2 regions of the Cupriavidus phytohabitans genome follow, and region 1 is predicted to be linked to the other one. Evidence: predicted binding sites of a transcription regulator. Region 1 holds the regulator's gene; the other holds the start of a gene.

The links. The regulator HrcA, encoded in region 1, represses chaperone genes, less so after heat shock. The targets are predictions, from matches to a motif close to TTAGCACTCNNNNNNNNNGAGTGCTAA.
Region 2: the regulator HrcA is predicted to act here: its motif matches at 5,070-5,096, upstream of rpoH (RNA polymerase sigma factor RpoH).

What each region holds. Positions count from the first base shown of each region.
Region 1 is NZ_JAGIQB010000016.1:84,768-93,915, reverse strand. Features, by position in the region: gene J8I34_RS13595 (NAD kinase) at 1-744, opposite strand, end outside; gene hrcA (heat-inducible transcriptional repressor HrcA) at 848-1,885, shown strand; gene hemH (ferrochelatase) at 1,989-3,104, shown strand; gene J8I34_RS13580 (RNA-binding S4 domain-containing protein) at 3,101-3,496, shown strand; gene J8I34_RS13575 (hypothetical protein) at 3,584-3,757, opposite strand; gene grpE (nucleotide exchange factor GrpE) at 4,030-4,584, shown strand; gene J8I34_RS13565 (thioredoxin family protein) at 4,672-5,109, shown strand; gene J8I34_RS13560 (phospholipase A) at 5,137-6,420, opposite strand; gene J8I34_RS13555 (DUF1841 family protein) at 6,573-7,004, opposite strand; gene J8I34_RS13550 (DMT family transporter) at 7,096-8,037, shown strand; gene J8I34_RS13545 (malonic semialdehyde reductase) at 8,126-8,713, shown strand; gene J8I34_RS13540 (Coq4 family protein) at 8,790-9,148, opposite strand, start outside.
Region 2 is NZ_JAGIQB010000018.1:69,464-78,611, forward strand. Features, by position in the region: gene J8I34_RS14720 (SURF1 family protein) at 1-421, shown strand, start outside; gene J8I34_RS14725 (SCO family protein) at 497-1,147, shown strand; gene J8I34_RS14730 (COX15/CtaA family protein) at 1,158-2,261, shown strand; gene cyoE (heme o synthase) at 2,258-3,202, shown strand; gene J8I34_RS14740 (SCO family protein) at 3,329-3,943, shown strand; gene rpoH (RNA polymerase sigma factor RpoH) at 4,046-4,975, opposite strand; gene J8I34_RS14750 (pirin family protein) at 5,330-6,208, shown strand; gene ybiB (DNA-binding protein YbiB) at 6,219-7,211, opposite strand; gene J8I34_RS14760 (ABC transporter ATP-binding protein) at 7,306-8,109, opposite strand; gene ntrB (nitrate ABC transporter permease) at 8,128-9,051, opposite strand; gene J8I34_RS14770 (CmpA/NrtA family ABC transporter substrate-binding protein) at 9,108-9,148, opposite strand, start outside.

The DNA.
Region 1 (9,148 bases):
GGCGTCGCGCGCGCTGGCGACCTCGATGGTGACCTCGGCATCGTGCGGCAGCACGATAGGCCGGTTCGACAGCGCGTGCGGGGCGATCGGCACCAGCACCACGCCCGACAGCGTCGGATGCAGGATCGGGCCGCCGGCGGACAGCGCGTAGGCGGTCGAGCCGGTCGCGGTCGACACGATCAGGCCGTCCGAACGCTGGTTGTACATAAAGTAGCCGTCCACGGACACCGCCAGCTCGACCATGCCGGAAATGCCAGAGCGGTTCACCACCACGTCGTTCAGCGCCAGCGCGGAAAAAATGACGCTGTCGTCGCGTACCACGCGCGACTCGAGCAGCAGCCGGTTCTCGGCCTCGTAGCGGCCGTCGAGCATGTCGGGCAGCACCGTGTGCACTTCTTCCAGCGCGATGTCGGTCATGAAGCCGAGCCGCCCGTGGTTGACCCCGATCAGCGGCACGTCGTAGCCCGCCAGCTGGCGGGCGATGCCCAGCAGTGTGCCGTCGCCGCCCAGCACCACCGCCACGTCGGCGTGCTGGCCGATTTCCTCGGCCGACAGGGCAGGGTAGGCGGTCAGCCCGGTGGCCAGCGCGGTCTCGCGCTCGAACACCACATCCTGGCCGTTGCGCAGGATATAAGAGGCGATTTCCTCCAGCGGTCCTTCGATGCCGGCAGTCGAGTAGCGGCCCACCAGGGCGACGGTGTTGAACGAAGTGCGCAAGGCGCTGGCTCTCTGGGGCGCGGACATGCCGGGATTAGACCATACCGCCGCTGACGTTGCCAGCAGGCGGCGCCGCCGCAACCCAGGCGGAGCGCCAGAAGGTCTAAAACTTGCGTAAAATCGGGACATCATGGATGAACGTTCCAAAACGCTGCTCAAGACCCTGATCGAGCGCTACATCGCCGAAGGCCAGCCGGTCGGGTCCCGCACCCTGTCGAAGTACTCGGGGCTGGACCTGTCGCCCGCGACCATCCGCAATGTGATGTCCGACCTGGAAGAAATGGGCTTTATCGCCAGCCCGCACACGTCGGCCGGCCGCATCCCGACGCCGCGCGGGTACCGGCTGTTCGTCGATTCCATGCTGACGGCCAAGCCGCTGGAGCACAACGCCGACCTGGCCGAGCTGACCGGCCAGATCCAGGGCCAGCTTGGCGCCCAGCAGCTGGGGCCGCAGCGCATGATCACGACGGCAGCACGCACGCTGTCCAACCTGTCGCACTTCGCCGGCGTCGTGATGACGCCCCGGCGCGCGCAGGCGTTCCGGCAGATCGAATTCATGCGCCTGTCCGACAAGCGCATCCTGCTGATCATTGTCAGTCCCGAGGGCGATGTGCAGAACCGGATCATCCAGACCGAGCTGTCATACACCCCGGCCCAGCTGATCGAGGCGGCCAACTACTTCAACTCGCACTACGCCGGCATGAGCTTCGACACCGTGCGCGGCCACCTGCGCCTCGAGCTGCAGGACCTGCGCCGCGACATGTCGCAGCTGATGCAGGCTGCGGTCGAGGCCGGCAGCGTGGCCGAGGACGAGGAAGACGACCACGTCTATATCAGCGGCGAGCGCAAGCTGCTGGAAGTGGAAGACCTGTCTTCCAGCATGGACAAGCTGCGCCGTCTGTTCGACGTGTTCGAGCACAAGACCAGCCTGCTGCAGCTGCTCGACGTCTCCAGCCACGCGCAGGGCGTGCAGATCTTCATCGGCGGCGAAAGCCAGCTGGTGCCGCTGGAAGACATGGCGGTCATCACCGCGCCGTATGAGGTCGACGGGCAGATCGTCGGCACCCTCGGCGTGATCGGCCCGACACGCATGGCGTATGAGCGCGTGATCCCGATCGTCGACATCACCGCGCGGCTGCTGTCCAGCGCACTGAGCCAGAACCAGTGACGCGGCTGGCCGGTCTGACAAGCTGCCCCATTCCTACCGAGCGCCGCCAGCGCCGGCGCGCCGCCATGGCGCGCTCCCGGCAGTGCCCCAACCCGGAAGCGACATGACGTTTTCACCTGAACCGGTCTACCAGCACGGTCAGGCGCCACGCACGGCGCTCCTGCTGGTCAACCTGGGGACCCCGGATGCGCCCACGCCCAAGGCGGTGGGGCGTTACCTGAAGGAATTCCTGTCCGACCCGCGCGTGGTCGAGATCCCGCGTGCAGCCTGGCTGCCGCTGCTGCATGGCGTGATCCTGCCGCTGCGCTCGCGTGCGTCGGCGCTGAAGTACGAGTCGATCTGGCTGCGCGAGGCGCACATGACCGGTTCGCCGCTGCTGGTCTACAGCGAGCGCCAGGCGCATGCGCTGCAACGGCTGCTGAACCAGAACGGCCACGAGGTGACGGTGGCGTGCGCCATGCGCTACGGCAACCCGTCGATCGCCTCGGTCATGGAGGCGCTGCGCCGCCAGGGCTGCGAACAGGTGCTGGTGCTGCCGATGTACCCGCAGTACTCGGGCACCACTACCGCGACCGCGTTTGACGAGGTCTTCCGCGTGCTGGCCCAATGGCGCAACCAGCCCGAGCTGCGGCTGGTCAAACATTTCCATGACCATCCGGCTTATATCTCGGCGCTGCACCAGCAGGTCGGCGGCTACTGGTCACGGCATGGCATGCCCGACTTCGCGCGCGGCGACAAGCTGATCCTGTCGTTCCACGGCGTGCCGCGGCGCACGCTCGAGCTGGGCGACCCGTATCACTGCGAGTGCCTGAAGACGGGGCGGCTGCTTGGCGACGCGCTGGGCTTGCAGCCGGGACAGTATCAGGTGACGTTCCAGTCTCGTTTCGGCAAGGCGGAGTGGCTGCAGCCGTACACCGCCCCGACGCTGGCGGAGCTCGGCAAGGTCGGCGCCGGCCGGGTCGACGTGTTCTGCCCGGGCTTCCCGGCGGACTGCATCGAGACGCTGGAGGAAATCGCGATGGAAGGGCAGACCGAATTCAAGGTCGCGGGCGGCAAGGATTTCCACTTTATTCCTTGCATGAACGACTCCGCGCCGTGGGTGGCCGCGATGGCGGAGATTGCCCTGCAGCATCTGCAGGGATGGCCGCTCAAATCGCCGCACCCGCATGAACTGGAAGCGCGCCGCGCGCGCGCGCAGACCCGGGGAGCCGCAGCATGAACGTGGATTTCGAAGCGCATGCGCGCCAGCGCATCGACAAATGGCTATGGTGCGCGCGCTTCTTCAAGACGCGCTCGCTTGCGGCCGAGGCGGTGGAGCGCGGCAAGGTGACCGTCAACGGTCAACTGGTCAAGAACTCGCGCGAAGTGCGGCCAGGCGACAAGGTCGCGCTCGAGGCACACCAGCAGCGCTGGGAACTGCAGGTGAAGGGCATTGCCCCGGCGCGCGGCCCTGCACCGGTGGCGCAGACGCTGTATGAAGAAAGCGTCGACAGCCAGGCGCGCCGGCAGGCCGAGGCAGAGCGCCGCCGCCTGCAGCCGGAGCCCGCCGCGCAGTTGCAGGGCCGCCCGACCAAGCGCGACCGCCGCCGCATCGATGATTTCCGGCACTGACGAGGGCAGGAATGACACGCGGCGGCGCCGGCAGGATGCCGGGGCCGCCGCGGTGCGGGCGTGTGTGCCGGAAAGTTGCGCGGGCGCCTATTCCTGCGAGACTTCCTGGCTGACGATAGGAATGATGTAGTGCTTGAACACCGCCTTGCCACTGCCATACTCGGTATCGCGCGGCGTGAAGGCGCCGGACAGGCAGATAAAGGCGGTCATGACCGCCAGGGCGGCCACGAGGCAGAGCGTCACGACTGGCAGCTTGTGCATGGCCAACCTTTCGGAAGAGGCACAAAAATGAACCATCTCCGGCTCCCGGCATTTTTGTCATTTTTCTTCTTGTGAATGTTAGTGAGTGCAGTGCAGCAAGGCAATAAGGCCTCAATTGCATAACTCCCGCCTTTGTAACCGCTTGTTTCAGCGTCTCGCCGGCGCCACTCTTGAAATCCGGCGCGATGCCACCAATTGCCGCTAAACACGCCGATTGACCCACCGCGGCCGTGCCCACGGACGGCCGCGCCAATGCATTGATACGGACCGACATGGAAGAACAGAAGCAGACGCCATCCACCCCGACGCCCAACGACGAAGCCAGCACTGCCGCCGCGCAGGAGAACGCTGCGCCGGAGGCTGCCGCCGTGGAAGACGTGGCGGCCCAGCTGGCCGCCCTGGAAGCCAAGGCGCGTGAGCATTACGACCTGTACATGCGCGCGGTCGCGGAAGGCGAGAACATCCGCCGCCGGGCGCAGGAAGACGTCACCAAGGCCCACAAATTCGCCATCGAGAACTTCGCCGACAACCTGCTGCCGGTGATGGACAGCCTGCAGGCCGCGCTGGCTGACGGCTCCGGCGACATCGCCAAGCTGCGCGAAGGCGTCGAACTGACCGCGCGCCAGCTGGCTGCCGCGTTCGAGCGCGGCAAGATCGTGGAACTGAACCCGGTCGGCGAGAAGTTCGACCCGCACCGCCACCAGGCCATCTCGATGGTGCCGGCCGACCAGGAACCCAACACCGTCGTCACCGTGCTGCAGCGCGGCTACACCATTGCCGACCGCGTGCTGCGCCCGGCGCTGGTGACGGTGGCGGCACCGAAGTAAGCCGGACTGCTCTTGGCTGCTGACGTTGCGCCCGGTGCCATTCAGGCCCGGGCGTTTTGCTTTTTTTGCCTTTGCGGGAGCCAACCCATGTCAGGCGAATCGCCCGCCGGCGTGTCATCCGCGGGCCAGGCCGCGGCACCACACCTCGACCACCGCGCCTTCGAGGCCTTCGGCATGCGCCAGGTCGACGATGCGAGCATCGACGCCGCGATTGCTCAGGCCGGCGATGCGCTGGTGTGCGTGTTCTTCTGGGGCGTGGATTGCTTCAATTGCGAGATGGCAAAGAAGGCCATGCTCGCCAATCCCGAGCCGATCCGGGCGCTTGGCCTGCACTGGCTGCACGCCAACGTCTATGCGCATCCCGCGCTGGGCAAACGCTTCGGCCTGCACGGCATCCCGGTGTTCATGTTCTTCCAGAGCGGCAAGAAGCTGGGCCGTGCCACCGGCTGGCATGGCCACGGCCAGTTTGCTGCCGCCGTCGCCAATGCACGGCTGAAGGCGGACGGCAAGCCGCTGGCGGGCTGAACTGGCAAGCCAGCGGCGGCAGGGGCATTAGCGCGACAGCGCGTAGCCGATGCGGAACTGCCAGGGCAGCTTGTGGTTGTAGTCGAGCAGGCTTTCGCCGTAGCCGACGAAGTAACCCGCCATCAGGTAACCCGCGGTGCCCGGCAGCAGCCGCGCCAACGGATAGGTGACCTGCGCATCGACGCTGCCGTACCACTTGCGTGTGCCCTTGCGCAGCGTGGCGGAGAACTCCCAGGAATCCGGACGCCCATAGGCGATGCCCAGGTCCATATAGCCACGGTAGTGGGCGATGTCCGGGTTGTCGCCCTTTTCCACGTAGGCATAGAGCTTGGGCGCGACGCGCCAGTGCCAGTCGTTCTGGTCGCCGAAGTAGAACGTCGGCTTGACGAACACGGTGTTGATGCTGCGCGACTCGTCGCCGCTGCGGCCGTTGGATTCGTGCTCCACGCCGGCGGCCAGCGACAGCCGGCTGATGGCCCGATTGCGCACGCCGGTGTCCGACAGGTAGTAAAACAGGCTCGGCCGGTAGTTGGTATCGCGGAACGGCTTGGACTGTTCCGACAGGTCCCACAGCGAGAACTGGGTGAAGCCGAGATAGAGGTTGTCGAACAGGCTTTTGGATGCCGGGTCTTCGCCCTGGAAGATCCGGTACTTGAAGCTGAACTGGAACTTCGCGTTGGCGCCATCGTGCGCGCCGACGGTGAAGTACATCGGATCGTAGAACGACAGGCGCGCGCTGTCGCGCAGGTCCGCCGGCGCCGGGGCGGTGGCGCTTGCGCTGGTCACCGGCGTGACGGGAACCGGGGTCGCCTCCGCGGCTTCGCCGGCCGACCCCGGCGTAGCGGCTACCGCGGGCGGGGCGGCGGTGACCGCCTCGCCCGGCTGTGGCAGCCGGTTCAGCGTGACCAGCACCGGCGCGGCGTCGATGCCGGTCGCATCCAGCCGCACCTGGCCGCGCAATTGCGGCGGCAGGGTCGCGGTGTAGCGGATGGCGCGGTGTTCGCCGCGGCGCAGGTTGACCATGGCGGGTCCGGATACCTCGCGCCACAGCACCAGCCGTACCGGCGCCTGCATTTCGCTCGACGCGCTGACTTCCAGCGTATCGGGGATCCGGTAACGGCGCGTCGCGCCGTCGGCGCTGACCACCAGCGTCAGCGTCAGCGGCTGGTTGCCGTCGATCACGCGCGGCGGCTGCAGCAGCGCCACGCCAGCGTGGCCGGCCAAGGGCCAGGCCAGTGCCAGGGACAGGCAGAGGGGGGCGACGGCGCGGCTGGCAGCCAGCAGCCGGCGGGGCAGGGTCAATCGGGACATGATGCCAGGGCACCGCGGGCGCGGCTTGATCGGCGCGCGCGGCATTGGGAAATTTCGGAACCCGCAAAGCCTACCATGCGGTAGAAAACGGGTTGTGACGAAATGTACGCAGCCGGCACGCAGACGATTGGCAGCCGGCTGGAGTGACGCGCTCAGCGCATCGCGCGCCGGCGCACGCTGTCGACGTATTGGTCGCCGTCCGGTGGCAGGCCGCTGCGCTGTGCCTGCCACAGCATCTCGCCCAGGCATTCCATCACCTGGTGCTGGGCCTCGTGCGGCGAATCGAGCCGGCGCGCAAGCGCCTCGTAAGCCTCGCGGATGCCGCGTGGCTGGTCTACCGAGACCTGTTCCGAGATCGAAAGGTGCATCGCCAGGTGCAGGAACGGGTTGGTCTGGCCTTGCTCGGGGGTGTAGTCCTGCGCCAGCGCGCCTTCGGTGTCGCGCAGCAGGTCGTGGTACTCGGGATGCTCGCCGATCCAGTCGGCGGCAATGACTTCCAGCGGCGTCAGCACGCTGCCCGCGATCTGCTTCTGCCAGGCTTCGCAGAAGAAACGGCGGACTTCTTCTCGTGAGGGATTAAACATGGTGGCGCCATTGTAAACGAGGGCCGCGGCGAGCGCTGCCGCACCGGCGGCGCCAAGTAAAATGCGGGATCGCCGACTTCTCGCAGCCTTCATGACCGCTTCCGTCTCCACCACCGCCCAGGAACAGGCCCGCGCCAAGCTCGCCGGGGTGCTGCTGATCGCGGTGTCGGCCAGCGCCTTCGGCGCCATGGCGATCTTTGCGCGCTTTGCCTATGCGGCCGGTGCCGACGTCTACGGCCTGCTGTTCGTACGTTTCGTGCTGGCGGCGGTGGCGCTGGCGTGGGTGATGCGCACGCGCGGCATCGGACTGCCGCCGTGGCGGCGTGTGCTGGCGCTGGCGGCGATGGGCGGCATCGGCTATGTCGGCCAGTCGTTCTGCTTTTTCAGCGCGCTGAACCATGCGCAGGCCAGCCTGGTGGCGCTGCTGCTGTACCTGTACCCGCTGTTCGTGACGATCCTGGCCGCGGTGTTCCTGAAAGAGCGGCTGACCACGGCGGCCGTGATCGCGCTGGTGCTGTGCTCGGCGGGCGCAGGGCTGACGGTGGGCGGGGGCGAGGGTTCGCCCCTGGGCGTCGCGCTGGGGCTGGCGGCGGCGGTGATTTATTCCGTCTACATCATCGTCGGCGCGCGCGTGACCGCCGGCGTCAACCCGATTGCCACGACCACGGTGATCTGCACTGCGGCCGCGCTGGTTTACGGCGCGGTTGGCCTGCTGCGCCTTGGCGCGGGCGTGCCGCCGCAGTTCCCCGCCAGCGCTGGCGGCTGGCTGGCACTGGCGGCGATCGCGCTGCTGTCGACGGTGCTGGCAATCCTGACCTTCTTCGCCGGGCTGCAACGGCTCGGCGCGGCGCAGGCCTCGATGCTGTCGACGCTCGAGCCGGTGGTCACGGTGATGCTGGCGGCGTTGCTGCTGGGCGAGCATATCGGCGGTACGCAGGCGCTGGGCGGCGGGTTGATCCTGGTCGGCGTGCTATGGCTCACGCGGCGCAGCAGCGCGCCGGCGCCGGCCCGCGGCGACATGCAAGAGAATTGAACGGGTCGGTCAAAGACGCTGGCGCGGCACATCCTGGCCCTTGGGTAGAATCGCGGCTTCTGACATTTCTTGGATAGGAAAGAGCCGCATGTCCCAGATCGACCAAGCCGCACTGGCGCAACTGTTCACCGAGGCCCGTACCCACAACGTGTGGCAGGACCGGCACGTGGAAGACGCCGTCCTGCACCAGATCTATGACGCGATGAAGTTCGGCCCCACCGCCGCCAACAGCGGCCCGGCCCGCATCGTCTTCGTCAAGAGCGCGGCCGAGAAGGCGCGCCTGGTGGAATGCATGTCGGCCGGCAACGTCGAGAAGACCCGCTCCGCGCCGGTCACCGCGATCATCGCCTTCGACAAGGCCTTCCACGACCAGCTCCCGCGCCTGTTCCCGCATGCCGACGCGCGTGCCTGGTATGCCGGCAACGATGAGAAGATCGCCCGCGACGCCCTGATGAACAGCTCGCTGCAAGGCGGCTATTTCATCCTGGCCGCACGTGCGCTGGGCCTGGATTGCGGCCCGATGGGCGGTTTTGACGCCGACAAGGTCAACGCGGCCTTCTTCCCCGATGGCAAGTGGTCGGTCAACTTCCTGGTCAACCTGGGCTACGGCATTGCCGACAAGCTGCATCCGCGCCTGCCGCGCCTGTCGTTCGACGAAGCCTGCCGCATCGTCTGAAGATGCCGCGCGCCAGTGGCGCCGGGAATAGAAAAAGCGACCCATGAGGTCGCTTTTTTTTTGGTGCGCCGCAATCTCAGGCAGTCCATTCCTGGACGGGATTGCAGGCGAGGTAACGTCCGGGCTCGGCAATGCCGAGCCGTGCACGGGCAGCGTCGAGCGGTTCGTGCAACAGTCTTTCGTAGTCCTCGCCGAGCAGCCAGCCGGCGCGGCGTCCCAGCCGGTAACCCTCCAGCACGGCGCGCGCAAACGCCAGGCTGCCGGTCACGCGCAGGCTTTTCAGCGACGCCGCGATGGCGATGAACGCCCATCCCTTGCCGCCGGTCTGCGCGTAGCTGAACGCCACCAGCGCGGCTTCGCCAAGGCTTTCGTCGGCGCGGTAGCCGGTGAGCACATGCCAGATGTCGTGGATATCGCGGGTACGCCGGCCAAACC
Region 2 (9,148 bases), on a different contig from region 1:
GCTGGTGCTGCGCGGCTGGCTGCCGCGCGATGCACAGGACCGCACCCGGATCGCGCCGTTCCCGACGCCCGAGGGCGAGGTGACCGTCGAAGGCACGGCACTGGCGGCAGTGCCGCGGGTGTATGGCCTGGGCCAGGCGGCCAGCGCCGAGGCCGGCAGCAAGATCCGCCAGAACCTGGAAATCGCCGACTACGCCGCCGAAACCGGGCTGGCGCTGCAGCCGCTGGTGGTAGCGCAGCGCAACGATACCGGCGACGGCCTCGCTCGCGACTGGGCGCCGGCCGACGCGGGCGCGGACCGGCACTATGGCTATGCCTTCCAGTGGTTCGGCCTGGCCGCGCTGACGGTGGTATTGGTGGCTGTGCTGGGCTGGCGCGCGCGCCGGCGCGCGGCATCGCCCGTGGCCCGCAACAACGCATGAACGAAGGGCAGGCTCGCCCCGGGCAGGTTCCCGGACGAGCCCTGACTGCAGATGAAAAAGGACGGACGTACTCCCATGGCACAGCAAGACCCAGCCCCGGCGATCCAGGCCACGCCGCAGGATCCCCGCATCGACGCGCGCACGCGCCGCGGCCGCCTGCAGATGCTGATGCTGTTGCTGGTGTGCGCCTCGCCGGTGATCGCCTCTTACTTCACCTACTACGTCATCAAGCCCAGGGGCGGCGCCACCAACTACGGCGCGCTGGTCGATCCGCAACGGCCGATGCCGCCGGTGCGCGTCACCGACGAGCAGGGCAACGCCGTGCCGCTGGAGCAGTACCGCGGCAAGTGGCTGCTGGTGACGGCCGATCCATCCGCGTGCGATGAAGCCTGCGCCAAAAAGCTCTTCACCATCCGCCAGATCCGCGCCGGACAGGGACAGGACCGCGAGCGCATCGTGCCGGTGTGGCTGATCACCGATGACGGCAAGGTCGACGAGCGCTTGCGCGCCGCCTACAACGAGCCCTATGCCGGCGTGCGTTTCCTGCGCATCGACCGGCAGGTGGCGCAGCAATGGCTGCCGGCCGAAGCGGGCAAGCGTGCCGAGGACACCATCTTCCTGGTGGATCCGCTCGGCAACCTGATGATGCGCTTCCCGCAGGATCCGGACCCCAAGAAGCTGAGCGGCGACCTGAAGAAGCTGCTCAAGGTCTCGCGCATCGGCTAAGGGAACGGGCATGCTGCTGCAACTGGCCATCATCGGCGTCCTGATCGCACTGCTGCCGCTCAGCTACGTGCTGGTCAAGGGCGATCGCAACAAGTACCGCAAGCTGGTCTGGATCACCGCGTTCCTGACGCTGGACCTGATCATGTTCGGCAGCTTCACGCGGCTGACCGACTCCGGCCTGGGCTGCCCGGACTGGCCGGGCTGCTACGGCCACTCCAACCCGCACGCCGCGATGGAGCCGATCCATGCGGCCGAGACCGCGCTGCCCAGCGGCCCGGTGACGCTGATGAAGGCGTGGATCGAGATGATCCATCGCTACTTCGCCATGGCAGTGGGCGTGCTGATCATCGCGCTGATGGTGCTGGCCTGGGTCAAGCGCCGCGAGCTGAAGCAGTCGCCGTGGTTCGCCACCGGCGTGCTGGTGCTGGTGTGCGTGCAAGGTGCGTTCGGCGCGTTCACCGTGACCATGAAGCTGCAGCCGATCATCGTGGTCACGCATTTGATGCTGGGCATGGGCCTGCTGGCGGCGCTGATCCGGCTGGGCTCGCGCAGCGACCCGCCGCACCCGGTCGCGACCCAGGCGGTGCGGCTGCACTGGCCGGTGCGCATCGGCCTGCTGCTGCTGGCGGTCCAGATCTTCCTGGGCGGCTGGGTCAGCACCAACTATGCGGTGCTTGCCTGCACGGATTTCCCGCTGTGCAACGGGCAGCTGGTGCCCGAGATGGATTTCCGGCACGGCTTCACGCTGTGGCGCCAGCTTGGCATGACGGCCGATGGGGACTACATCCCGCACGCGGCGCTGGTGGCGATCCACTGGGTGCACCGGGGCTTCGCATTCGTGGTGCTGGGCTACCTGGCGTGGTTCGGCTTGCGTGCGCGCCGGCTGGAGGGGCTGCACCGGCAGGCAGGCTGGCTGCTCGGCATGCTGGTGCTGCAACTCGCGACCGGGATGTCCAATATCGTGTTCGACTGGCCCCTTGTCGCCGCGGTCGCCCATAACGGCGGCGCGGCGGTGCTCCTGCTGCTGCTGGTCCGCCTCCACTACAATATAGGGCTCGCGACCCGGGCTGCCCGCGCTCCCGCCCCTGTGCCGAACGCTGCCCGCGCCACATGAAAGACAAGACCCCTTCCGTGGTTACCGCTACACACCCCCATTCGCTGGGCAAGCTGAGCCGGATACGGCACCTGTCCCGACAATATGCCGCCCTGACCAAGCCGCGCGTGACGCAGCTGGCAGTCTTCTGCGCCATCATCGGCATGTTCCTGGCCACGCCCGGCATGGTTCCGTGGCGCGTGCTGATCGGCGGTGCCGCCGGCATCTGGCTGCTTGCCGGCGCCGCCTTCGCCATCAACTGCCTGGTCGAGCAGAAGATCGACGCGCTGATGCGCCGCACCGCCTGGCGCCCGTCCGCCACGGGTGAGATCACCACGGCACAGACGCTGGTGTTCTCCGCGATCCTGGGCGGCGCGGGCATGTGGATGCTGCACGAGTTCGCCAACGACCTGACGATGTGGCTGACCTTTGCCACGTTCCTGGGCTATGCGGTGGTCTACACGATCCTGCTCAAGCCGGCCACGCCGCAGAACATCGTCATCGGCGGGCTGTCGGGCGCGATGCCGCCGGCGCTGGGCTGGGCCGCCGTTGCCGGCGAGGTGCCGGCCGAGGCCTGGTTCCTGGTGCTGATCATCTTCACGTGGACGCCGCCGCACTTCTGGGCGCTGGCGCTGTACCGCCGCGCCGACTACGCCAAGTCGGGCCTGCCGATGCTGCCCGTGACCCACGGCGAGCGCTACACGCTGCTGCATATCCTGCTGTACACGCTGATCATGATCGCGGCGACGCTGCTGCCGTTCGTCTACGGCATGAGCGGCTACATCTACCTGGCGGCCGCGCTGGCGCTGGGCGGCGGCTTCCTGGCCTACGCGTGGAAGATGTACCGCAACTACTCGGACGAGCTGGCGCAACGCACCTTCCGCTTCTCGATCCTGTACCTGTCGCTGCTGTTCGCGGCGCTGCTGGTCGACCATTACTTCAAGTTCGTGCCGCAGGTCTGACCTGCCTTGCCACGCTGCGGGCTGCGGCATCTTGTCGCGGCCGGCGCGGCGCTGCGGCGCCATCGGCGATACTGGGTGCTTTCGCCGACGTTTCCACTGCTGACCGCTACCCACAAGCTTTCGCGCATGCCCAGACCCGCTTCCGGCCTGTTCGCCGCCTTCCGCCGCTTTTCCCTGCTCGCCGCGCTCGCGCTGGCGCTGGCCGCCTGCGGGCAGCAGAAGGCATCGTTCCGCAATGTCGACATCAGCGGCGCCGCGGACTTCGGCAAGGATTTCTCGCTTCCTGACCACAACGGCAAGGTCCGCACCATTGCCGACTTCAAGGGCAAGGCGGTGGTGATGTTCTTCGGCTACACCCATTGTCCGGACGTGTGCCCGACCACCATGGCCGAGCTCAAGGCAGTGATGGAGCAGCTGGGTCCGGATGCCGACCGTGTCCAGGTGCTGTTCGTCACTGTCGATCCGGAGCGCGACACGCAGGCGCTGCTGGCGCAGTACGTGCCGGCGTTCGACCCGCGCTTCCTGGGGCTGCGCCCGGCCGACGACGCCGCGCTGCAGAAGCTGGCCAAGGACTTCAAGGTGTTCTACGCCAAGGTGCCGGGCAGCTCGCCCAACAACTACACGGTGGATCACTCGGCCGGCAGCTATGTGTTCGATCCGGAGGGTCGGTTGCGGCTGTTCATCCGCCACGGCCAGGGGCCCGAGCCGATCGCGCACGACCTGAAGCAGCTGCTTTCCTGACGCCTCAGGTATCCGCGCGGTGCGGCATAACGTCGCACCGAGGTGGCCAAGACGAAAAAAAGCCGGTCCTGCTGGACCGGCTTTTTGCATGGGTGCCCCGGATCAGGCAAAGGCCTGCAGCGCCCCTTTCATCTTCTTCATCGCCGCGGCTTCGATCTGGCGGATGCGCTCCGCCGAGACGCCGAACTCGGCGGCCAGCTCATGCAGCGTGGCGCCGCCCGAGCCGTCGTCGGACACGTTCAGCCAGCGTGCCTCGATGATGCGGCGGCTGCGCTCGTCCAGCCGGCCCAGCGCTTCTTCCAGGCCCTCGACCTGCATGCGGTCCTGGCGCTTGGCTTCCAGCACGCGCGTCGGCTCGTTGTGGTTGTCCGCCAGGTAGGCGATGGGGGCGAATTCCTCTTCGCCGTCGTCGACCTGGCCTTCCAGCGCGAGGTCGCCGCCCGACAGGCGGGTTTCCATCTCCATCACTTCTTCCGGCTTCACGTTCAGCTCGCGCGCGACGGCCTCGACCTGCTCCGGCGTGAACGTGTGCGAACCCTGCTTGTGGCTGCGCAGGTTGAAGAACAGCTTGCGCTGGGCCTTGGTGGTCGCCACCTTGACCATGCGCCAGTTCTTCAGCACGTACTCGTGGATCTCGGCCTTGATCCAGTGCATCGCATACGAGACCAGGCGTACGCCTTGCTCGGGATCGAAGCGCTTCACAGCCTTCATCAGGCCGATATTGCCTTCCTGGATCAGGTCGGCATGCGGCAGGCCATAGCCCAGGTACTGCCGGGCGATCGACACCACCAGGCGCAGGTGAGACATCACCAGCTGGCGGGCGGCATCGACGGAATCGTTATCGCGCAGATCGCGCGCCAGGCGCTGCTCTTCCTCCGCGGTCAGCAACGGAATCCGGTGGACAGCCTGGATATAGCTGTCGAGATTGCCCACGGTCGCCGGGAAGGTCAGCGCAAAGCTGCTCCCGCTATGGGGCGCCGTCGGCAGACGGGTAGTCGTCAGGGTTTGGTCGGCAGACAAGACTGCGTTCACTCAATCGCTCCTTTCGCATCCGGCGGTTGGATTGCCGGGTCATGCCCCGCGCTTCCTTATGGGAGAGGGAGCGGCGGCGGCACTGAAACACATCTTAGCACTCCAACCGGGTGAGTGCTAATTGGAGTCCCAATGGCCTTGATAGTTCCCTTCGATCGACTTTACATATTACATAGCTGACGAGCTATGAAGCGGCGTCAGGGACACCCGAGGCTTGGCACACCTCTGATTAGAGCCCGTGTGCGGCCGCCGGTTCTGCATGCGAATGGAATGCTTCGTTTCGCCAGCGCCTACACTCGACGCAAGCGGCGGCAAGCTGGCATGCTTGCGAGCCTCTCTCACACTGGAGGAGTTATGTCTGCTATCGAACACTTGCTGAAGCCGCATGTGCGCGACCTGGGCGATTTCACCGTGCGCCGCCTGCTGCCGGCCGCTGCGACCCAGACGGTCGGGCCGTTTATCTTCTTCGACCATATGGGGCCGGTGCAGATGCCGCCGGGAGAGGGTGCCGATGTACGTCCGCATCCGCATATCGGGCTGGCGACTGTCACCTACCTGTTCGAAGGCGAGATCATTCACCGCGACAGCCTCGGCAGCGAGCAGGCGATCCGGCCGGGCGACGTCAACTGGATGACCGCCGGCCACGGCATCGTCCATTCGGAGCGCTCGCCCGATCACGTCCGAGCCGAAGGCGCGCGCCTGCACGGCATCCAGACATGGGTGGCATTGCCGAAGTCGCACGAAACCGACGAACCGTCCTTCTCCCACCATCCTGCGGCAACGCTGCCGCGCGTCGAGCGGCCAGGGGTGCGCATGGTGGTGATCGCCGGCGATGCCTTCGGCAAGACTTCGCCGGTCAAGGTCTTCAGCCGCACCCTGTACGTGGCGATCAAACTGGACGCCGGCGCGAGCGTAGAAATTCCGGCCGAGCATGCGGAACGCGGCATTTACCCGGTGGACGGCGCGGTGTCCCTGGACGGCGAGCCGCTGCCGGCCGAGCACATGGTGGTGCTGACGCCCGGGCAGCCGGCCACGCTGATGGCGACGGCGCCATCGCGCGTGATGCTGCTGGGCGGCGATGCCACCGACGGCCGCCGCTTTATCTACTGGAATTTCGTGGCCAGCAGCAAGGAGGCCATCGAGGCTGCCGCCAAACTCTGGGAGGACGACCAGTTCCCGCGCGTGCCGGGCGACGAGCGCGAGCGCATCCCGCTGCCAGCGCGCAAGCCCTGAGCCGCCTGGCTCAGACCGGACTGGCCCAGGTGACGCGGGTGCCCAGCTTAAGGCACTCGCGGATGGCTTCGACCTGTGTGGCGATCGGTGCCGGCACCGGCACGGTGCCATCGAGCACGCGCCGGATCCATGCTGTCGTCAGGCCGGCATCACTGCCGGGCGGCAGTTCCGGTACTTCAGCCAGCGAACCGCCGGTGGGATCGACCAGCGTCTGCTGATGCCCTTCATGCAACCAGTCGATGCGGCTGTTGCGCCGCGCATCGGCGACCACTTCGCCCTCGGTGCCACGTGCCAGCAGCACGTTGGCCGGTTCGTGGGAGAAATAGTCGGTCAGCGTTTCGCGGTATTCCGGGTGGGTATAGCTGTACAGGCGCAATGCCTCGGCCGGCGTGTGCTCGCCAACCGGCTGCAGCATCTTGGCCACGGTATGCGAGGAATTGCGCAATCCGATCACCGTGCGCCGCTCCAGCAGCTGCGACAGGCCGGGTGACAGCACATCGACCGGCAGCACCGCCAGCGGCCCGTCACCGCCAGTCTCGCGCAGACGTGCCGAGGCTTCGGCTGTGCTGGCGCACAAAGGAATGCCCAGCGCCCCGAACAGGGTCATGCTGGTGACGCGGTCATTGAAGACGCGCGTCCCGTGCACCAGTACGGGGATGCCTTCGCGAGCCAGCAGCAGCGCCAGCAGCGGCACCAGGTTCGGCTGCTTGCGCGCGCCGTTATAGCTGGGGATCACCACCACCGGGCGCTCGGGCGGCGCGGGCAGCGGCTGGCAGTGTTCATGGGCCGCCTCGAGCATGCCGGCCAGCTCGTGCGGGGCCTCGCCCTTGATGCGGTAGGCCATCAGGATCGCGCCCAGCTCGAGGTCGGACACGCGCCCGGCCAGCATCGCGTCGAACAGGATCTTGGCATCGTCGCGCGGCAGTGCCCGCGCGCCGTTGACGCCACGGCCGACCTCCTTGATATAGCGGGCGGCGGAAAACGGGTTGGCTGGCGTGGTCATGGCGGCGTGGGGAGGAGTCGGTTCTGGGTTCATGATAGCGGAGCAGCGCCGTCGCGCCCATCGCCGCCGACGGGCGCGACGGCGGGGAGCACGCTCAGGCTGCCTCCTGCAGTGCGGGATTGCGCTGCTTGCGGTAGAGAAAGTCCAGCACCGCGGTACGGCAGGCGTGGTAGTCCTTGTCGTCGGCCAGCGCCACGCGGTCGCGCGGACGAGGCAGGTCGACCTTGAGGATCTCGCCGATGGTGGCGGCCGGGCCGTTGGTCATCATCACGATGCGGTCGGCGAGCAGCACGGCCTCGTCCACATCGTGCGTGACCATCACCACCGTGCTGCGGGTTTGGTCGACGATCTTTAGCAGCGCGTCCTGCAGGTGCGCGCGCGTCAGCGCATCGAGCGCGCCGAAGGGTTCATCCATCAGTAGCACCTTGGGCGCCATCGCCAGCGCGCGGGCAATGCCGACGCGCTGCTTCATGCCGCCGGAGATCTCATGCGGGTACTTGCCCTCGGCGTGCGTCAGGCCCACCAGTGCCAGCGTCTCGCGCGTGCGCGCCTTGAGCCCGGCCTTGCTCTCGCTGGCGCCGAACACGCGTTCCACGCCCAGGTAGACGTTCTCGAAGCAGGTCAGCCAGGGCAGCAGCGAATGGTTCTGGAACACCACGCCGCGCTCCGGCCCGGGGCCGGCGATCTCGCGCCCGGCGCAGATCAGCGCGCCGGTGGTCGGCGTGGCCAGTCCGGCGATCAGGTTCAGCAGCGTTGACTTGCCGCAGCCCGAGTGCCCGATCAGCGTGATGAACTCCCCCTCGGCAATCTGCAGGTTGATGTCGCGCAGGGCGACGAACGGCCCCTTGCGCGTCTTGAAGGTCTGTCCGACGTTCTCGATGCTGACAAACTTGTCCATGGCGTCTCTCCCTCGCTCTTAGTTGGCGCCGTAGCTGAAGCGCCGTGCCAGTGCCAGCAAAGCATGCTCGAGCATCAGCCCGATGATGCCGATCACGAAGATCGCGATCACGATGTGCTCCACCTTCAGGTTGTTCCACTCGTCCCACAGCCAGAAGCCGATGCCGGTGCCGCCGGTCAGCATCTCGGCCGCGACGATCACCAGCCACGCGGTGCCGATCGACAGCCGCACGCCGGTCAGCATGTAGGGCAGCACCGCGGGAAACAGTACCCGCGTGAACACCTTCCACTCCGACAGGTCGAGCACGCGCGCGACATTCAGGTAGTCCTGCGGCACGCGCGTGACGCCCACGGCGGTGTTGATCACCATCGGCCAGATCGAGCAGATGAAGATGGCCCAGATCGCTGCCGGGTTGGCGGCTTTGAACAGCAGCAGCCCGATCGGCAGCCAGGCCAGCGGCGAGACCGGCCGCAGCAGGCTGATCACGGGCGACGCCATCGCGTTCAGGAACGCAAAGCGCCCGATCAGGAAGCCTGCCGGGATGCCGATCACGGCCGCCAGGCCGAAGCCCGCGGCCACGCGCGCCAGCGACGCCAGCACGTTCCAGCCGATGCCCTGGTCGTTGGGGCCGTTGCGGTAGAACGGGTCGGAGAACAGCGGCACCGCCGCGTTCCACGTTGCGCCCGGCGTGGGAATCGCCGGGATCAGCGTGGCGATGCCGTGCCAGGCCAGCACGAACAGGGCAAAGCCCAGTGCGGGCGGCACGGCCTTGCGCGCCAGGGCGCCGAGCATGTCCTGGTGTTGTGCGCGGCGTTGTGCGCGCCGTTCCTGCGCGGCGATTTCCAGCTCGCGCCGCCGTGCGCGTTCCTTGGTGTCGGTCTCGGTGGCGGCGACTTTGGCGGCATTGGCGCCTTCAGGCGCGGTGTGGGCGATGGCATTCACGTCGGGCTCCTTTATGCAGGGGCGCTGCGGATCGGTGGGGAAGTGGTGGCCTGTGGTCAAGCGTTCTGTGCGCCGGCCTTGATCTTGAAGCCGTCGG